Archangium primigenium: one gene and its partners. The main gene of each other region encodes a partner of the protein of the gene in region 3 in a complex. Links are inferred from orthologs where the notes say so. Each region holds a gene or a part of one and is shown on either strand. Other genes may lie near its edges. The genes, in order: I3V78_RS26820, accB and accD.

The links.
Region 1: the proteins of accD (region 3) and I3V78_RS26820 are in contact, whole or in part, in a solved structure (PDB 8UXZ), measured with the Escherichia coli proteins. The link is inferred for Archangium primigenium from one-to-one orthologs.
Region 2: the proteins of accD (region 3) and accB are in contact, whole or in part, in a solved structure (PDB 8UXZ), measured with the Escherichia coli proteins. The link is inferred for Archangium primigenium from one-to-one orthologs.

What each region holds. Positions count from the first base shown.
Region 1 is NZ_JADWYI010000001.1:6,566,907-6,572,837, forward strand. What follows is about bases 1,482-4,300. They hold I3V78_RS26820 (acetyl-CoA carboxylase carboxyltransferase subunit alpha), read right to left. Parts: upstream 3,466-4,300; coding sequence 2,497-3,465; downstream 1,482-2,496. Other genes in these bases: I3V78_RS26810 (glycosyl hydrolase), read right to left, coding at 1,482-1,733; cmk ((d)CMP kinase), read right to left, coding at 1,783-2,481; I3V78_RS26825 (tetratricopeptide repeat protein), read left to right, coding at 3,563-4,231. Also shown: I3V78_RS26805 (GAF domain-containing protein), read left to right, coding at 1-458; more of I3V78_RS26810, read right to left, coding at 468-1,481; I3V78_RS26830 (hypothetical protein), read left to right, coding at 4,306-4,770; I3V78_RS26835 (ArsA family ATPase), read right to left, coding at 4,772-5,931. UniProt on the Escherichia coli protein: Component of the acetyl coenzyme A carboxylase (ACC) complex. First, biotin carboxylase catalyzes the carboxylation of biotin on its carrier protein (BCCP) and then the CO(2) group is transferred by the carboxyltransferase to acetyl-CoA to form malonyl-CoA.
Region 2 is NZ_JADWYI010000001.1:2,663,558-2,669,496, forward strand. The notes cover bases 944-3,770. They hold accB (acetyl-CoA carboxylase biotin carboxyl carrier protein), read left to right. Parts: upstream 944-1,981; coding sequence 1,982-2,560; downstream 2,561-3,770. Other genes in these bases: I3V78_RS11310 (roadblock/LC7 domain-containing protein), read left to right, coding at 944-1,260; efp (elongation factor P), read left to right, coding at 1,366-1,947; accC (acetyl-CoA carboxylase biotin carboxylase subunit), read left to right, coding at 2,602-3,770. Outside these bases: I3V78_RS11300 (type IV pilus secretin PilQ), read left to right, coding at 1-182; I3V78_RS11305 (hypothetical protein), read left to right, coding at 217-849; more of I3V78_RS11310, read left to right, coding at 898-943; more of accC, read left to right, coding at 3,771-3,987; I3V78_RS11330 (tetratricopeptide repeat protein), read left to right, coding at 4,168-5,939. UniProt on the Escherichia coli protein: This protein is a component of the acetyl coenzyme A carboxylase complex; first, biotin carboxylase catalyzes the carboxylation of the carrier protein and then the transcarboxylase transfers the carboxyl group to form malonyl-CoA.
Region 3 is NZ_JADWYI010000001.1:3,931,058-3,936,990, reverse strand. What follows is about bases 1-2,821. They hold accD (acetyl-CoA carboxylase, carboxyltransferase subunit beta), read right to left. Parts: upstream 1,924-2,821; coding sequence 1,078-1,923; downstream 1-1,077. Other genes in these bases: I3V78_RS16305 (Crp/Fnr family transcriptional regulator), read right to left, coding at 2,744-2,821; I3V78_RS16310 (MBL fold metallo-hydrolase), read right to left, coding at 1,984-2,742; I3V78_RS16320 (bifunctional folylpolyglutamate synthase/dihydrofolate synthase), read right to left, coding at 1-1,053. Outside these bases: more of I3V78_RS16305, read right to left, coding at 2,822-3,394; purM (phosphoribosylformylglycinamidine cyclo-ligase), read left to right, coding at 3,559-4,596; purN (phosphoribosylglycinamide formyltransferase), read left to right, coding at 4,593-5,255; I3V78_RS16290 (arginyltransferase), read left to right, coding at 5,271-5,933.

The DNA of each region.
Region 1 (5,931 bases), 2.6 Mb from region 3 along the record:
CCAAGGCCGAGGCCTACGCCGAACTGGAGCAGCACGTCGAAGCCGTCCTGGAGGGCATCCGCGACGAGGTGGCCGCCATGGCCACCATGAGCTGCCTGCTGCACCATGCCTTCGGCCACCTCTGGACGGGCTTCTACCGGGTGGTGGAGCCGGGCCGGCTGCTGCGCGTGGGCCCCTACCAGGGCACGCTCGGGTGCCTGGAAATCGCCTTCGGCAAGGGCGTCTGCGGGACCGCCGCCGCCGAGGGCCGCACCGTCGTCGTCGAGGACGTGCACGCGTTTCCGGGCCACATCACGTGTGATGGGCGCTCGGCCTCGGAGATCGTCGTGCCCGTCTTCGGGCCCCAGCGCGAGCTCATCGCCGTGCTCGACATCGACTCCGAGCACAAGGCCACCTTCGACGAGGTGGACCGGCGCGCCCTGGAGAAGCTCCTGGGGTGGTTCTCCCGGCGCGCCTGAGGCCCCGCGCTACGGCGTGCCGCCGAAGACGTCCACCTCGAAGAGCGAGTAGCCGTAGCCGCTCGAGCGCTTCGTGCCATAGAGGCGCAGGTAGCGCCCGGTGGCGGACAGGTGGGTGAACTCGTCCACGCCCCCGTCCCCGTTGGTCACCGTGGTGACCGTGGTCCAGGTGGAGCCGTTGCCGGACACCTGGAGCTGGTAGTCCTTGCCGTAGGCGGCCTCCCACTGGAGCTTCACGCCGGTGATCTTCTTGGTGGCGCCGAAGTCCAGCACCAGGGACTGCGGATCCGCGAAGGCGCTGCTCCAGCGGGTGCCCAGGTTGCCGTCGATGGCCTTGTCGGGACCCGTGCCGGCGTTCTCACTGGAGGACGCCGTGGCGCTCACGGGCGTGAGCTTGCCGGCGGTGGGCGGCTGCGTGCCGCCCCCACTGCCCGCCTCGGGCAGGCTCACGTACAGTCGGCCCAGCTCCGTGAGCTGCCCGGAGGCGCCCAGCAGGTTGATGTGGGGGATCTCGTTGTTGCGGCCGGAGAACCACGCGTAGCGGAAGACGGCGGGCTCGTTCTCCAGGTAGTCGACCGCCTCGGTCATGTACTTCTTCTGCACGTCCAGGGTGATCTGATCGTGCGGCCGGTCCCCACAGGCGAACTCGGTGAGCCAGATGGGCCGGTTGTACTTCTTGAACAGGCCGACGTACCACTTGAGCGCGCTCAGGTCGCACGCGTACCAGTGCACGGCGATGTAATCCACCTGGCACGTCTTGCAGGCGGCGAAGAACGCGTCCAGGTAGACGACGGGATCGGTGAACTTCACGCCGCCCTCGGAGACGCAGTCCCCGCAGTAGTTGACCGCGGGGGACACGAGCTTGAGGTTCTTGCGCCGGGCCACGTCCTCCAGCACCGGCCAGAGCGCCGCGGCCTGGGAGGGCGTCTTGTTCGCCTGGTAGAGGAAGTTGGGCTCGTTGAAGCCCAGCAGGTACTGCGCCCCGGTGGGGATGGACGCGGCGAGCTCGTCCGCCTTGGGGGTGCCGCCCCACACCATGGGCACGAAGGACACGCCCACCGTCGGCGCCACGCTCGCGGCGGTCGTCTCGGGCTTGGGCGACCAGTTGTACCACCAGCTCATGCCGCCCGAGAGCGCCCGCATGTCGTCGGCGGAGTGGTAGCCATAGCCCAGGCCCCGCTTGGCGCTCTTGGCCTCCGCCGGCGTGGACACGCCGGCGAGGCACAGGGACACCACCAGGGACACCGCGAAGCGCGAGGGAGAGAAGAGGGTCATGGGACGCGGACCCTAACACCTCTTTCCCCGTGAAACAGGCAAACCGGGACTATTTGCCCGGCGGCCGGGCCATCCGGTCCAGGATGGCCTGTTCGAGCGTCTGGACGACCTCGGACAGGGGCAGCTCGGTGGAGTCCACCCGGAGGGCGTCGTCGGCGGGCTTGAGGGGCGCCACGGCGCGCGAGGTGTCGTCCTGGTCGCGCTTGACCTGATCCGTCAGCACGTCGTGGAGCGAGCGGTCCACGCCCTTCTGGAAGAGCTCCTCGAAGCGGCGGCGGGCGCGGATCTCCGGGTTGGCCTCGAGGAAGAACTTGGCGTCGGCGTCCGGGAACACCACGGTGCCGATGTCCCGGCCCTCCAGGATGGCGCCCTTGGGGGCCTGCAGCGCCAGGCGCCGCTGGAGCGCCAGCAGGCCCTCGCGCACCACGGGGCGGCTGGACACCTGCGAGGCCGCCATGGAGTTCTCCGGCGTGCGGATCTCCGCGGACACGTCCTCGCCGTCCAGGAAGACGTGGTTGTCCTCGCCCACCACCTCGAAGGACACGCGCACCCGGCCGAGCAGATCGCCGAGCTTCCCGTCGTCATCGAACGCGATGGACTCGCGCCGGGCCTTGAGCGCCACGCAGCGGTAGATGGCGCCGGTGTCCACGAGCGCGAAGCCCAGGCGGCGCGCCAGCACCTTGGACACGGTGGACTTGCCCGCGCCGGCCGGGCCGTCGATGGCCACGATGAAGGGTCTCTGTGACATGCGTGCTCCCTGGCCTCAGCGTCCGGTGAACACGCCGAGCTTGCGGAAGCGCGCGTAGCGGTCCGTGACGAGCTTGTCCGGCGACAGGCCCGACAGCTCGTCCAGGTGCTTGCGCAGCGTCTTGCGCAGGTTCTCCGCCGCCTTGGGGTGGTCGCGGTGGGCGCCGCCGGCCGGCTCGGGGATGATCTCGTCGATGATGCCCATGTCCTTCAAGTCCCGCGCGGTGAGCTTGAGCGCGTCCGCCGCCTTCTCCGCCTTGCTGGAGTCGCGGTAGAGGATGGAGGAGCAGGCCTCCGGGGAGATGACCGAGTAGATGCTGTTCTCCAGCATCAGCACGCGGTTGCCCACGCCGATGGCCAGCGCGCCACCCGAGCCGCCCTCGCCCACCACGGTGGAGACGATGGGCACCTTGAGCCGGCTCATGACCTCCAGGTTCACGGCGATGGCCTCGGCCTGGCCGCGCTCCTCGGCGCCGATGCCCGGGTAGGCGCCCGGCGTGTCCACGAAGGTGAGGATGGGCTTGTCGAAGCGCTCGGCCAGTTCCATGAGCCGGCGCGCCTTGCGGTAGCCCTCGGGGCGCGGCATGCCGAAGTTGCGCGCCATGTTCTCCTTGGTGTTGCGCCCCTTCTGGTGGCCCATGATCATCACCACCTGGCCGCCGAAGCGCGCGAAGCCGCCCACGATGGAGGGGTCCTCCCCGAAGTGCCGGTCGCCCGCCAGCTCCAGGAAGTCCGTGAAGAGCAGCTGCACGTAGTCCAGGAAGTAGGGCCGGGAGCTGTGCCGCGAGAGCTGCACGACCTGCCAGCGCGACAAGTCGCTGAAGATCTCCGTCTGCAGCTTCTTGGCCTTCTTCTCCAGCTTGGAGATCTCCGAGGAGAAGTCCACCGAGCCGCTCGTCGAGAGGGCCTTGAGTTCGTCGATCTTCTTTTCCAACTCGATGAGCGGGCGCTCGAAATCGAGGGGATAATTGATGCCGGTCGCCATGGCGCGGGAGCCCTATCACCCGCCGCCCGGCCCTGACAACGCGCAACGTTTTACGCGGTGCGCGGAATTCCCACCTCCCCCACCCGTCCAAGCCCCCATGAACGCCCTGCCCCTGCTGCTGACCCTGTGGATGAGCGCCGCGCCCCCGCCCTCGGCCGCCACCCTCAACACCGAGGGCTTCCGCCTGTACCAGGCGGGCCGCTACGAGGACGCCCTGGAGAAGTTCCGCGCCGCCACCCGGGCCAACCCCCGCATGGCCCTGGCGCACTACAACGTCGCGGCCACCCTGGGGGTGCTGCGCAAGCGGGGGCAGGTGTGTGAGGCGGAGGCCTACCGGGAGACGATCGTCCAGTACCTCCAGCGCGCGGTGGCGCTGGACAAGCGCCGGCTGGCACGGGCCCGCGAGGACGCGGACCTGGACGTCATCCACGACACGCTGGCCTGGCAGGAGCTCCAGGGGCGCTCCCCGGGCCGGATCGCGGACGTGCCGGAGATCCTCCAGCGGGTGACCTGGTCCCAGCTCACCGCGGGCGGCGTGGCGCCCCGCGTCACCCTCACCTTTCCCGCGCCCGGGCAGGCCCTGCTCACCACGGTGGGCGTGGACGGGAGGCGGGAGGAGCGCGGCACCTACACCCTCCGGGGCCGCGCCGTGACGCTCACCCTGCCCCAGCGCGCGCCCGTCCGGGGCAGCCTGACGGACAAGGGCGCCCTGAAGCTGGGCGCGCTGGGGACGTTCGTGGACAACCCGCCCGAGTGCGATGCATAGAACGCTTCGCCCGGCGGCGGACTTGGCGACCCGGAAGCCCCTGCGCACCCTTCAATTCAGGGAGGTGCCGGGGGATGGTGAGACTCGAGGGTCGGCAGTGGGGGTTGGTGGCACTGGTGGCGTTGACGCCCTTCTTCTTCGCCTTCGTGCTGGCGGGCGCGATGCCGGAGCTGGTGGAGCCGGTGCTGGGCACGGTGCTCGGCGGCGCGAGCTGGACGCTGGCGGCGCTGCTGGGCCTGGTGGGCGCGGCGCTGTTCGCCGGGTGCCTGAGCACGCTGTCGGCGGCGTCCGGGGCCGAGGCCTCGCGCACGCGCCGGGCCCTGGATCTGACGGCCGCGTCGCTCGTGCCCGTGGCGCTCTGCCTCATTCCCGCGCTCTGCCTGCTCTTGTCGGGGCCGGTGCTCGCGCTGCGCCTGGAGCGCGGCACCGAGGTCGTCCGCGAGGAGCCGACGCGCTCGGCCCCTCAGCGGCTCATGGAAGGCCTGCTGTCGCAGCTGCCGCGGCTGCTCCCCGCGGTGAAGGGCCTGCAGCTGCGCTGACTCAGGCCGCCTTCGTCTTCGCGGTGGCGCTCAGGGCGTACCAGGCGGTCCGGAACGCCTTGAGCTCGCGCAGGCCCGCCGGGTGACGGCCGAGCGCCGGCGCCACGGTGACGGGCAGGCCGATCTGCTTCTCGATGACCTTGGCCGCGTTGAGCTCGTTCTTGCGCCGGTTCTCGCACTTGGGGCAGTCCGCCTTGGGCCCCACGCGGTTGACCAGCACGCGCTCCACCTGGAGCTTGCGCTCCTTGAGGTACTCCACCAGCCGCGCCGAGCGCTCGGTGGCCAGCTCCTCGCCGCGCGTCACCACCACGAAGCGCGACTCGGTGGGCGAGGCCAGGGCTTCCTCGAAGCGCTTGATGTGCTTGATGAAGCCGGCCATGTCGTCGGACAGCTCCCCGAGCCCCTTGGCCTTGTGCTTGGAGAGCACGGAGTGCAGGGCGCTGAACCAGCCCTTGGCGATGCCCGCCAGCTCCACCACCCGCAGGTTGGACACCATGGGGGCGCCGTCCACGACGATGCGCTTGAAGCGCTCCTGCACCAGGGCGTCCGTGAGGCAGGACAGGGCCGCCAGCTCGTCGATGCCCGGGGGCGCGGCGTCCAGGAGGTTGCGGAAGAGCAGCAGATCCACCGGCACGTCGTTGCCCGTCTTGGGCGCGCCCTCGAAGGCCTTCTCCGCCTTCTCCTTCCAGCGCTTGCGCAGGGCGGTGAACCAGCCCGGCACGTCCAGCTCGCGCGCGTAGAGGCCCTTGGTGCCCTTGACCTGCGTCTCCACGTCCGTGAGCCGGCTCTGCAGCACGTCCGAGAGCGAGTGCGCCGTGTCCGTGGAGATGAGGAGCACGGGCCCCTCCTTCTCGGTGAGCGTCACCGCCGCGGCGGCCGCGCACGAGCTCTTGCCCACGCCGCCCTGACCCACGAAGAAGATGAGCCGGGTGGGCGGCAGGGGCGGCGCCGCGATGGGCGGCATGGACGGGGCGCGCACCAGCGCGGGCGGGCCCTCGGCGGCGGCGAACTCCAGCGCCTTGGTCTCCTTGCCGCTCGCCCACTCCTGGGCGAAGGGCTTGAGCAGCTCCAGGCCCCGCGGCGCCACCTCGCGCTTGCAGACCAGGTGCACGGGGACGTTCTTGTCCAGCGCCTGGTACTTGCGCACGTGCGGGGCTTGCA
Region 2 (5,939 bases), 1.3 Mb from region 3 along the record:
TCATCGGCGGCATCTACGTGCGCCGGGGCAGCTCCCAGAGCGCGTCGGTGCCCTTCCTGTCGAAGATTCCGGTCCTGGGTCTGCTCTTCAAGAACCACCGCGAGACGGACAACCGCCAGGAACTGCTCATCTTCATCACGCCGCGCATCCTCAACCGGCAGACGATCGCGCAGACCCTCTAAAATCCCCAGCGAGTCACCACAGGAGCGCAATTCCATGAAGCGATTGATGTTGATGGCCGCGCTGTGCGCGGCCTCCCTGGGCTGTCTGTCGGACCAGGCCACCGGGCCGTTCCGGGTCCTCAATGCCTACGCCACCAGCGGCTCCACCTGTGATCCGGAGTTCTCCCGGCTGCTGAGCCAGGGGCGGCTCGTGTGGAGTGTGAGCAACAACTACGGCCTCTTCCTCAACCTGGAGACCGACAACGCCCGTCAGCCCATTGAAATCAACAACGTGGAGGTCGCGTCGGGGTTGGGCTACTCGGACATCACCCTGGAGGAGATCACCTACGAGTACGAGGGGGCCGACCTGGGTGTGGAGGAGGAGTCGAGTGTCCTCCGCGTGCTCTTCCGGCCCGCGGTGGGCGCGGAGCAGAACAGCTACATCTCCGTCCTGGCGCTGGGCCCCAAGGCCGTCGAGGGCATGCAGGCGGCCTTGGATGACTCGGAGAATGGCCAGGTCAACCTGATGGTCACCATCCGTCTGCGAGGCCACATGGGCAGTGGGGGGTTCGCGGTGGAGAGCAACGCGTTCACCTTCCCGCTGCAGGTCCTCGCTTCCGCGACGTGCAGCGGGGGCGCCGCGCCCACCTACGCCTGCCCCGGGCAGGATCCCGTGTGCGGCGGCTAGCCGCTTCGACTTGACCCACCTCCTCACACCTCCTACAAGCCAGCCACCATGTCCTTCCGTACGCACCTCGAGTCCGTGGTCAATCAGGTTGACGGTTCGCTGGCCTGTAGTGTGATGGGTTTCGACGGCATCGCCGTGGACACCCATCAGAATGAGGAGGCGGTCGAGCTGGATCTCAACGGGGCGTGGATCGAGTACGCCAACCTGCTCGGTCAACTGCGCCAGGCCGCCGAGGTGCTCAAGACGGGCGACGTGCAGGAGGTCAGCATCAACAGTGATCGGGTGCTGACCCTCATGCGCCTCGTGTCGCCCGAGTACTTCCTGGTGCTCGCGCTGCGCGCGGATGGCAACTACGGCAAGGGTCGTTATGTCCTGCGACTGACGGCGCCCCGGATCCGCGCCGAGCTGTAGCCTGGAGGGCGATCGGCGCGGTGCGCCGCGCCTTTCCACTTTGCAACGCGCGGTTCCATCGGCTAGACACCCCGGACTTTTTCAAGTTGTCCGAAGGAGCTGTCCATGGCCGGTGTCATCGATACGTCCGAATTCCGCAATGGCCTGAAGATCGAGATCGACGGTGAGCCGTTCGTGATCGAGTACTTCCAGCACGTCAAGCCCGGCAAGGGCTCGGCCTTCGTGCGCACCAAGATTCGCAGCCTGTTGTCCGGCCGCGTGCTGGAGCCCACGATGAAGTCCGGCGACAAGGTGGGGGTGCCGGACATCGAGAGCAAGGACATGCAGTACCTGTATCTCCAGGACGGCGACTACTACTTCATGGACAAGCGCAACTTCGAGCAGACCTTCATCGGCGAGAAGGTGCTCGGCGAGGCGAAGAACTTCCTGAAGGAGAACATCGACGTCGAGGTGCTCTTCTGGAACGGCAAGGCCATCACCGTGACGCTGCCCAACTCGGTGGACCTGAAGGTCGTCAAGTGCGACCCGGGCGTGCGCGGTGACACGGTGTCCGGCGCCCTGAAGCCCGCGACGCTGGAGACGGGCTTCGAGGTCAACGTGCCGCTGTTCATCAACGAGGGCGACGTCCTCAAGATCGACACGCGCGAGGGGGGCAAGTACCTCACGCGCGTGGCGGTCGCGAGCTAAGTCGGCCCATCGCGGCCCAGGGAGGGGACGGAAAGTGGCAAGCAAGCGCAAGAGCATCCGGAGCGAGTCCGCGCCCGCCGCACGGGCCGAGAGTGTCCGCGTCGAGGGCAACACCACGTCGTTGGACGTGGAGTCGCTGCGGCAGATCGTGGAAATCCTCGAGGCCTCGGAAGTGACGCGGCTCGTGTGGCAGAAGGGCGATGAGCGGCTGTTCATCCGCCGGGGACACGTTCCCGCGCCGACCATCGTGCACGCGGCGCCCATCGCGCCCTCGGTGAGCCCCGCTCCGGTGGTGGCCGCGCCCCTGGCCGCCCCGGCCCCGGCCATGCCCGTGTCGGCGCCCGCCGCCGCGGGGGCGCCGGCCGAGAAGCCCGGCCATGGCGTCACCAGCCCGTTCGTGGGGACGTTCTACCGGACGCCCGCCCCGGACCAGCCCTCCTTCGTGGAGGTGGGCGCGGTGGTGAAGAAGGGCCAGGTGCTTTGCATCATCGAGGCCATGAAGCTGATGAACGAGATCGAGGCCGACGTGGCGGGTCGCGTGGCGGAGATCCTCGTGGAGAATGGACAGCCGGTCGAGTTCGGCCAGGTACTGTTCCGCATCGAGCCCGTTTGACATACGCGGGCGCCATGGGCGCCCCGCGGAGGCACGACATCGTGTTCAAGAAGGTGCTGATCGCCAACCGCGGGGAGATCGCCCTGCGTGTCATCCGTGCCTGCCGGGAGCTGGGCATCGCCACCGTGGCGGTGCACTCCACGGCGGACGCCAACGCGCTGCATGTGCGTTTCGCCGACGAGTCGGTGTGCATCGGTCCGCCCGCCTCGAAGGAGAGCTACCTCAACATCCCGCAGCTCTTGTCCGCGGCGGAGATCACGCGCGCGGATGCCATCCACCCGGGCTACGGCTTCCTGTCGGAGAACGCCGAGTTCGCCAAGGTCTGCCAGGACTGCAAGATCCACTTCATCGGGCCCCGGCCGGAGATGATCCGGCTCATGGGCAACAAGGTGCGGGCCCGTCAGGCGGCGCGTGAGGCGAACCTGCCCCTGCTGCCCGGCAGCCCCAACGTGGTGAAGGACGCGCGTGAGGCGGAAGTCTTCGCCCGGGAGATCGGCTTTCCGGTCATCCTCAAGGCGGCGGCGGGCGGTGGCGGCAAGGGCATGAAGATCGTGCGCGAGCCGGGGGCCCTGGCCCAGGCGTTCGCCACGGCGTCCGCCGAGGCGGTGGCCTCCTTCAGCAACGGCGACCTGTACATCGAGCGCTACGTGGAGAAGCCGCGCCACATCGAGATCCAGGTCGTGGCCGACGAGCACGGGCGCGTCATCCACCTGGGCGAGCGCGAGTGCTCGGTGCAGCGGCGCCACCAGAAGCTCATCGAGGAGAGCCCCTCGCCGGCGCTCACCCCCGAGCTGCGCCAGCAGATGGGCGAGGTCTCCGTGCGCGCCATGGAGAAGCTCGGCTACAACAACGTGGGCACCATCGAGTACCTGCTCGACGAGAACGGGCGGTTCTACTTCATGGAGATGAACACCCGCATCCAGGTGGAGCACCCGGTGACCGAGCTCGTCACGGGCATCGACCTGGTGCGCGAGCAGATCAAGCTGTCCGCGGGCGAGCCCCTGCAGCGCACCCAGGAAGACATCCAGATGCGGGGGCACGCCATCGAGTGCCGCGTCAACGCCGAGGACCCTGTCACCTTCGCGCCCTGGCCGGGGAAGATCACCGCCTACAGCGCGCCGGGTGGCTATGGCGTGCGGGTGGATTCCAGTGCCTACGGGAACTATACCGTGCTGCCGTACTACGACAGCCTGATGGCCAAGCTGATCGTGTACGCGGAGGATCGCCCCACGGCCATCCGCCGCATGCAGCGCGCCCTGGGCGAGTACGTGGTGCAGGGCATCCGCACCAACATTCCCTTCCACCGCGCGGCGCTCGCCGATGAGTCCTTCATCGAGGGCAACTACGACACGCGCTTCGTGGAGCGGCTCCTGGCGAGCGAGACGGGCACCCGCCGCCTGCGCAAGGCCATCGAGGAGACGCCCTGACGGGTTGACTCGCCGTCCGCCGTGCCCGACCGATGACGCTCCCCGGGTATGGGGGGAGGGTGGATTCCTTGACCCCCGAGGGATGATTCCGCTAGCCTCCCCCCTCCCTCGCAGTCTCCTTGAAGGAAGCAGAAACCCCAGCCTTTCCAGGGGGTTCGCTCGGCAGGAAGCCCACGCTCGATGGACAAGAACAAGATCATCGAAGCCGCCGCCAAGCTCGTCGCGAAGGGTGCCTACGACAAGGCCATCAAGGAGTATCAGAAGGTCCTGGACGTAGATCCCAAGGACGGTCGCGTCCTCCAGAAGATGGGGGAGTTGTTCCAGAAGAAGAACGACAACGTCCAGGCGGCCCATTACTTCACCAAGGTGGCCGAGGGCTACTCGACGGACGGCTTCTTCCTCAAGGCCGTCGCGCTCTACAAGCAGGTCCTCAAGCTCAACCCCAACCTGCTGGACGTGAACCTCAAGCTGGCGGAGCTCCACCAGCAGCTCGGACTGATGTCCGAGGCCATGGCGTATTTCCAGATCGTCGCCAACCACTACGACAAGTCGGGCGACGTCAAGAACTCGCTGGATACGCTCAAGAAGATGGTGGATCTCGACCCCGAGAACGTGGCGTCGAAGATCAAGCTCGCCGAGCTCTACGCACGCGAGAACATGGCGCGCGAGGCCGCCCAGGAGTTCAAGAAGGCCGCCGAGTACCTCAAGCGCAACAACCGGATGGATGACTGGTTCCGCGTGGCCGAGCGTCTGGCCACGCTGGACCCCGACAACGTCGCGCTGGCCAAGGACCTGGCCCAGCAGTACCTCGCGCGCTCGGATTGGAAGCGCGCGCTCGCCCGGCTCCAGGTGTGCTTCAAGGCGGACGGTCGGGACGTCGAGACGCTCGGCATGCTGGCCCAGGCCTTCCAGGGGCTCGGCCAGACGGCCAAGACCGTCTCCGTCTACAAGGAACTCGCCAAGGTCTACCAGGAGCGCGACCGGAACGCGGACGCCAACGACATCTGGAACCGCGTCGCGGAGCTGGACCCCTCCGACGCCGACCTGCTGGCGTGGCAGTCCTCGGGCCCGCAGACGAGCGCTCCCGCCGCGGCGGCGCCCGCACCGGCCCCCGCGCCCGCGCCGGCTCCCGCCCGGCCCTCCATGGCGATGCCCGTGGCGGCCGCGCCCGCGGCGCCCGCGTCTCCTCCCGCGGGCATGGGCGGCACGCCGTCCGGTGTCTTCGCGGCCGCGCCCGCGCCCGTGTCCACGGCGCCGGTGGGCAAGGACCAGTTCTCCAAGCTGCTCACGGAGACCGAGGTCTACGTCAAGTACGGCCTGCACGACAAAGCGCTGGATCACCTGCGGAAGATCTTCGCGGTGGACCCGGAGAACCTCGACGCGCACGAGAAGGCGTACCACATCTACGTCGCCTCCGGGAACATGGCCCAGGCGGGCGAGCAGCTGCTCAACGTGCTGCGCTTGTGCACGCGCCGCGCCGAGGTGCAGCGCGCTCAGCCGTACCTGGCCACCATCCTCCAGCAGAACCCTGGCCACCCCGAGGTGCCCGCCTTCCTGTCCGTGCTCCAGTCGGACGAGGCCATGCCCACCACGGGCTCCAACGTGGAGTCGGTGGCCGAGGACGCCATCCTCGTGGACTCCAACGACGACGAGATCGTCGTGGCCGACGCGCCCGAGGATGCGCTCGCCCAGCCCATGGGCGATGAGCTGGCGCTCGTCTCCGCGAGCGACGAGCACGACGAGGACGCGCAGATCGTCTCCGGCGAGTTCAGCCTGCCGCCGGAGGATGCCGACGCGGGCCTGGTGCTCGAGGACGAGCCCGGCGCCGTCATCGCGGGGGACGAGCCCCTGTTCGGCTCCGACGAGGAGCCCGAGGAGGCCACCACCGTCTACATGCCGGAGGCGTCCGACGACGACGCGCTGGCGGCCTCCTCCGACGAGGACGAGGCCCT
Region 3 (5,933 bases):
GGGCAGCAGGGCCTCGAGCATGGGGCGCCGGTCCTTGTCGCCCACCACGCCGAAGACGCAGTGCACCCGGCGGCCCGGGTAGAGCGAGCGCAGGCCCGCGAGCAGCACCTGGATCCCGGCGGGGTTGTGCGCCCCATCCAGCACCAGCGGCGGCGGGCCGCCCAGCTCCTCCAGCCGACCCGGCCACCGGGCCCGGGCCAGGCCCGTGCGGATGGCCTCGGGCGAGACCGGGAGCCCCTGGGCCCTCCCCTGCTCCACCAGGGCCACGGCCACCGCGGCGTTGCCCCGCTGGTGCGCGCCCCGGAGCCCCAGGGTGAGGCCCTCCACCGCCAGGTGCGGGCCCCAGTAGGCCAGGGTGCCGTCCGGGCGGGCATCCAAGCCGAAGTCGCGGCCCTCGAGCACCAGGGGAGCCCCCAGCGCCTCGGCCCGGGCGGTGATGGCCGCGAGCGCCTCGGGGGCCTGCTGGCTGATCACCCCGGGAACGCCGGGCTTGAGGATGCCGGCCTTCTCCCCGGCGATGGCCTCCAGGGTGTGGCCGAGGTACTCGGTGTGATCGAAGGACACGGGGGTGATGGCGGTCACGCGCGCCTCACACGCGCGGGTGGCGTCCAGCCGGCCGCCCAGCCCCACCTCCACCACGGCCACGTCCACCGCCTCGCGGGCGAAGTGCCAGAAGGCCACCACGGTGCCGAACTCGAAGTACGTGAGTTCCCCGGCGTCCGGGTGGCGCTCCAGCACCTCCAAAATCCGCTGGCCGAACACCTCGTCGGTAATCTCCACCCCGTCCACGCGGATGCGCTCGTTGACGCGCACCAGGTGCGGCGAGGTGTACAGCCCCACCCGGTGGCCCTCGGCGTGGAGCATGGCCGAGGCGAAGGCGCACGTGCTGCCCTTGCCGTTGGTGCCCGCCACGTGCAGCGCGGGAAAGCGCCGCTCGGGATGGCCGAGCGCCTCCAGGGCGGCGTCCACCCGCTCCAGGCCGAGCTTGATGCTGGAGGGACTGAGGCGGGAGAAGAACTCCAGCGCCTCCACGGGGGTGCGGGGCGTCGTCATCCGTCGAGGGCGCGAGGGGACGGCCTAGCCGAGCAGGGAGATGACCTGGTGGAGCTTGGCGCGCAGATCCTTGCGCTGGACGATGGCGTCGAGCATGCCGTGCTCCACGAGGAACTCCGAGCGCTGGAAGCCCTCGGGCAGCTTCTGGCGGATGGTCTGCTCGATGACGCGCGGACCGGCGAAGCCGATGAGCGCCTTGGGCTCGGCGAGCATCACGTCGCCCAGCCACGAGAACGAGGCCGCCACGCCGCCCGTGGTGGGGTGCAGGAGCACGGAGATGTAGGGCTTGCCCACGTTGCGGAAGCGGGCGATGGCCGCGCTCGTCTTGGCCATCTGCATGAGGGAGAAGATGCCCTCCTGCATGCGCGCGCCGCCCGAGGCGGAGAAGACGATGGCCGGGCACTTGAGCTCGTGCGCGCGCTCGAACACCCGCGTGCACTTCTCGCCCACCACCGAGCCCATGGAGCCGCCCATGAACTCGAACACGAAGCAGCCCACCGACACCTGCTGGCCCTCGATGCGGCCCACGCCGGAGATGAAGGCGTCGTTCTCGCCCAGCGCCTTGCGCGTGGAGCGCAGCCGGTCCTTGTACTTCTTCGAGTCGGAGAACCCGAGCGGATCCTGCGGCTCGAGCTCCTTGTCGAACTCCTCGAAGCTGTCCGGGTCGAGCAGCGACGCCAGGCGGGCGCGCGCCGGCCACGGCAGGTGGTGCTCACAGTGGGGGCAGACGTTGAGGTTCTTCTCCAGCTCCTGCCGGTAGAGGATCTCGTCGCAACTCTCGCACTTGGCCCAGAGCCCCTGCATGCGGCTGGGGGCGTCGACGGGCTCGGGAGTGGTGGCGATACGGGGCTTCTTGGAGAACCAGGCCATGGGGGCCCCGGTTAATCCCACTGCCCGGGAGCCGTCAACTCCCAACCGGGAGCCCGCCCCCTAGAACTCGAACGTGTCCCCGAGCTCCAGCACTTCCACGGGCATGTCCGCCACCTCGCGCTTGACCGCCTGCACGAAGGCGGGCTTGAGGTGGTAGAGCAGCACGCTCGTGCCGTCGTCCCGCTCGAACTTGGCCAGTTCGCTCTTGAGCGTGGCGGGCGTGAGGTGCCCGGACACGTCGGCCAGTTGCTGCAGCGCGTTGGGGAAGCTCGTCTCGATGAGCAGCGCCTTGAGCGTGGGCGTCTGGTTGAGCACCTTCCACAGCTTGTCCGTGGGGCCGGTGTCCCCGCTCATGGCCATGGACACGCGGCCCCGGGTGATGACGAAGCCGCACGACTCCACCGGGTGGTGCACGGGCACGGACTGCACCGTGTAGGGGCCCACCTGGAAGGTGCTCCCCGCGCGGAAGGCCTTGATGCGCAGCACGGGCTCCTTGCGCGTGGGGATGCGCGTGAAGTCCGGCCAGAGCGCGTTGTTGAACATGTTCTCGCGCAGGGCCCGGGCACACTCGCGCGAGGCGTGGATGGTGACCGGCTTGTCCCGCCGCCCGATGATGAGGTCCGCCATGAGCGGCAGATCCTTCACGTGATCGAAGTGGCTGTGGCCGACGATGATGTCGTCGATGCGGCACAGCTGCTCGAGCGACAACGTGCTCGTGAGCGCGCCCGCGTCCAGCGCGAGCACGTCGTCCACGAGGAAGCACGTGGTGCGGCAGGCGGGAAGCTCTCCTCCGTGGCACCCTAGGACCTGGAGCTTCACGCTAGAGATCTCCGAACTTCCACTTCATCTCCAGGTATTGGAGGAAGTCGTGCAGCCGCGCCGTATCCTGCACGGTGAGGCTGTCATCGCCCAGGCTGAGCATCCCCGCGCGGTGGAGCCGGTCCAACACGAGCCGGATGGCCGGCTCTCCCACGCCCAGCTGCCGAGGAAGCTCGCGCAGGTTGAGATCGATCTCCATGCCCTCGTCGGTGGGCCGGCCCCGCAGGCGGCACGCCTGCAGCACGTGGTGCACCACGCGGCTGGACGGGTCGCCGTGCAGGAGGTTCTCGATCTGCGCGTCCGCCTCGGACAGGCGCTCGGCGAGCTTCTTGATCATCCGCACGGCGATCTCCGCGTTGCCGCGGATCATGCCCTCGAAGGTCTTCGGGTCGATGACGAGCAGCTTGGCGTCCTCGCTCACCGTGGCCGTGGCATTGCGCGGCCGGTTGGAGATGATGGCCATCTCGCCGAAGAACTCCCCCGGACCGAGCACCGCCAACACCTTTTCCTCGTCGCGCACGCGCTTGGAGATGGCGATTCGTCCCGACTGCAGGACGAACATCTCCTTGCCCGTCTCTCCCTCGCGGAAGAGGGTCGTGCCCTTCGGGAACTCCTTGCCGAAACGTTGAAAGAGGGTTTCCTCGGCGCCCATCGCGATCCGGGAGTTAAGCCGTCCCGATTCATAGGGTCAAATTCCGTCTGGCGCTTCCGTCCTTCTCCCCTCAGGTGTCGTCCAGGCACCCACCTCGGTCCGGGGCCCCGGGGGCATGGCGTGAGGCGAGACAGGAGGTGGGCAAAGCCGGTACAAGGCCCGGCGTGGGAACGACCTACAAGCAGGCGGGAGTGGATATCGAGGCGGGGGATGCCTTCGTCGAGCGCATCAAGCCCCATGCGGCGCGCACGATGCGGCCAGAGGTCCTGGCCGGGGTGGGTGGGTTCGGCGGGCTGTTCGCCCTGCCCCCGGGCAAGTACCGCGAGCCGGTGCTGGTGTCGGGCACGGATGGTGTGGGCACCAAGCTCAAGGTGGCCTTCCAGGCGGGCCGGCACGGCACGGTGGGGATCGACCTGGTGGCCATGTCGGTGAACGACATCCTCACCTCCGGGGCCGAGCCGCTCTTCTTCCTGGACTACTTCGCCACGGGCCGGCTGGAGGTGGACGCGGCGGCCGAGGTGGTCAAGGGCATCGCCCAGGGGTGTGAGCAAGCCGGGTGCGCGCTGCTCGGCGGCGAGACGGCGGAGATGCCGGGCTTCTACGCGCGGGGCGAGTACGACCTGGCCGGCTTCTGCGTGGGCGTGGTGGAGCGCTCGGAGATCATCGACGGGCGGGACATCCGGCCGGGCGACGCGCTCATCGGGCTCACCTCCTCGGGGCTGCACTCCAACGGCTACTCGCTGGCGCGCAAGGTGCTCCTGGAGGACGCGAAGCTGCCCCTGGACGCGGTGCCCGAGGGCCTGGACCGGCCGCTCGTCGACGCGCTGCTCGAGCCCACGCGCATCTACGTGAAGGACGTGCTCGCGCTGATGAAGACGGTGAAGCTCAAGGGCCTGTCGCACATCACCGGCAGCGGCATCCCGGGCAACCTGCCGCGCTGCCTGCCCGAGGGCACGCGCGCGGTGCTCGACAGCACGGCCTGGACGCGCCCCCCCCTCTTCGAGCTCATCGAGCGGCTGGGCGGAGTGGCGCGCGCGGAGATGTACGACACCTTCAACATGGGCCTGGGCCTCATCGCGGTGGTGGCGCGCGAGGACGTGGCCGTGGCGCTCGCGCTCTTGGAGGCGCGGGGCGTGGAGGCCAGCGAGGTGGGCCGCATCGAGGCCGGCACGGGCGAGGCCACGGCGGTCATCGCGCCATGAGCGGCCGGGTGAAGCTGGGCGTGCTGGTGTCGGGCGGGGGCAGCAACCTGCAGGCCCTGCTCGATGCGTGTGCCCGGCCGGACTTCCCCGCCGAGGTGGCGCTCGTGGTGTGCAACGTGCCCACCGCCTTCGCGCTGCAGCGGGCGCGCGAGGCGGGCGTGGAGACGCGGGTGTTGGATCACAAGGGCCAGGCGTCGCGCGCGGACTTCGAGCGGGCGCTCGGCGACGCGCTGGTGGCCGCGGGCGTGGAGTGGGTGTGCCTGGCGGGCTTCATGCGCCTGCTCGGCGCGGACTTCCTCGATCGCTTCCCGGGCCGGGTGCTCAACATCCACCCCTCGCTCCTGCCGGCGTTTCCCGGACTGCATGCCCAGCGCCAGGCGCTCGACCAGGGCGTGAAGGTGGCCGGGTGCACGGTGCACGTCGTGGACGCGGGCATGGACACCGGCCCCATCATCGCGCAGGCGGCGGTGCCCGTGCTGCCCGGGGACGACGAGGCGGCCCTGTCCGCGCGCATCCTCGCCGAGGAGCACCGCCTCTACCCGCTGGTGGTGCGGCTGGCCGTGACGGGCGGCGTGCGGCTGGAGGCGGGCCGGGTGGTGACGACCCTGGGGCCCGCGGTGGGCGGCCTGAGCCTGCGCAACCCCGGCGAGCCGGGTTAGGGAGCCGCGCGCCGCATGGCCACCCTCGTGGGACACTCCATCGAGCCGCCCGACACCTGCAGCTACCTGCCCGAGGAGCGCGCCTCGCTCGAGCAGTTGGTGATGAAGGACGTGAGCCCCGAGGAGTACGAGGTGCTGCTCACGCGGGGCTGGCGCCGCTTCGGGCCCATGTACTTCCGGCCCGCGTGCCGCGACTGCGCCGAGTGCGTGTCCTTGCGCATCCCCACCGCGACCTTCCAGCCCAACCGCAGCCAGCGCCGGGCCCGCGCCGCGTGCGCCCGGCTGCGCGTGGAGGTGGGCCCGCCCCGGGTGGACGCGGAGCGGCTGGCGCTCTACCACCGCTGGCACGACGAGCGGGAGCGCACGCGCGAGTGGAACGCCTCGCCCCTGAGCGCGCGGGACTACTTCCTGCAGTTCGCCTTCCCCCACCCCTCGGCGCGCGAGGTGGCCTACTACGACGACGCCGCCGAGGGCGGCCCGCGGCTGGTGGGCCTGGGCATCTGCGACGAGACGCCCCGGGCCTGGAGCGCGGTGTACTTCTTCTACGATCCGGCCTACGCGCGGCTGTCCCCGGGCTCGGCCAACGTGGTGTTCCAGGTGGAGCTGGCGCGGGCGCGGGGCATCCCCCACGTGTACCTCGGCTACCGCGTCCTCGGCTGCGCGTCCCTGCGCTACAAG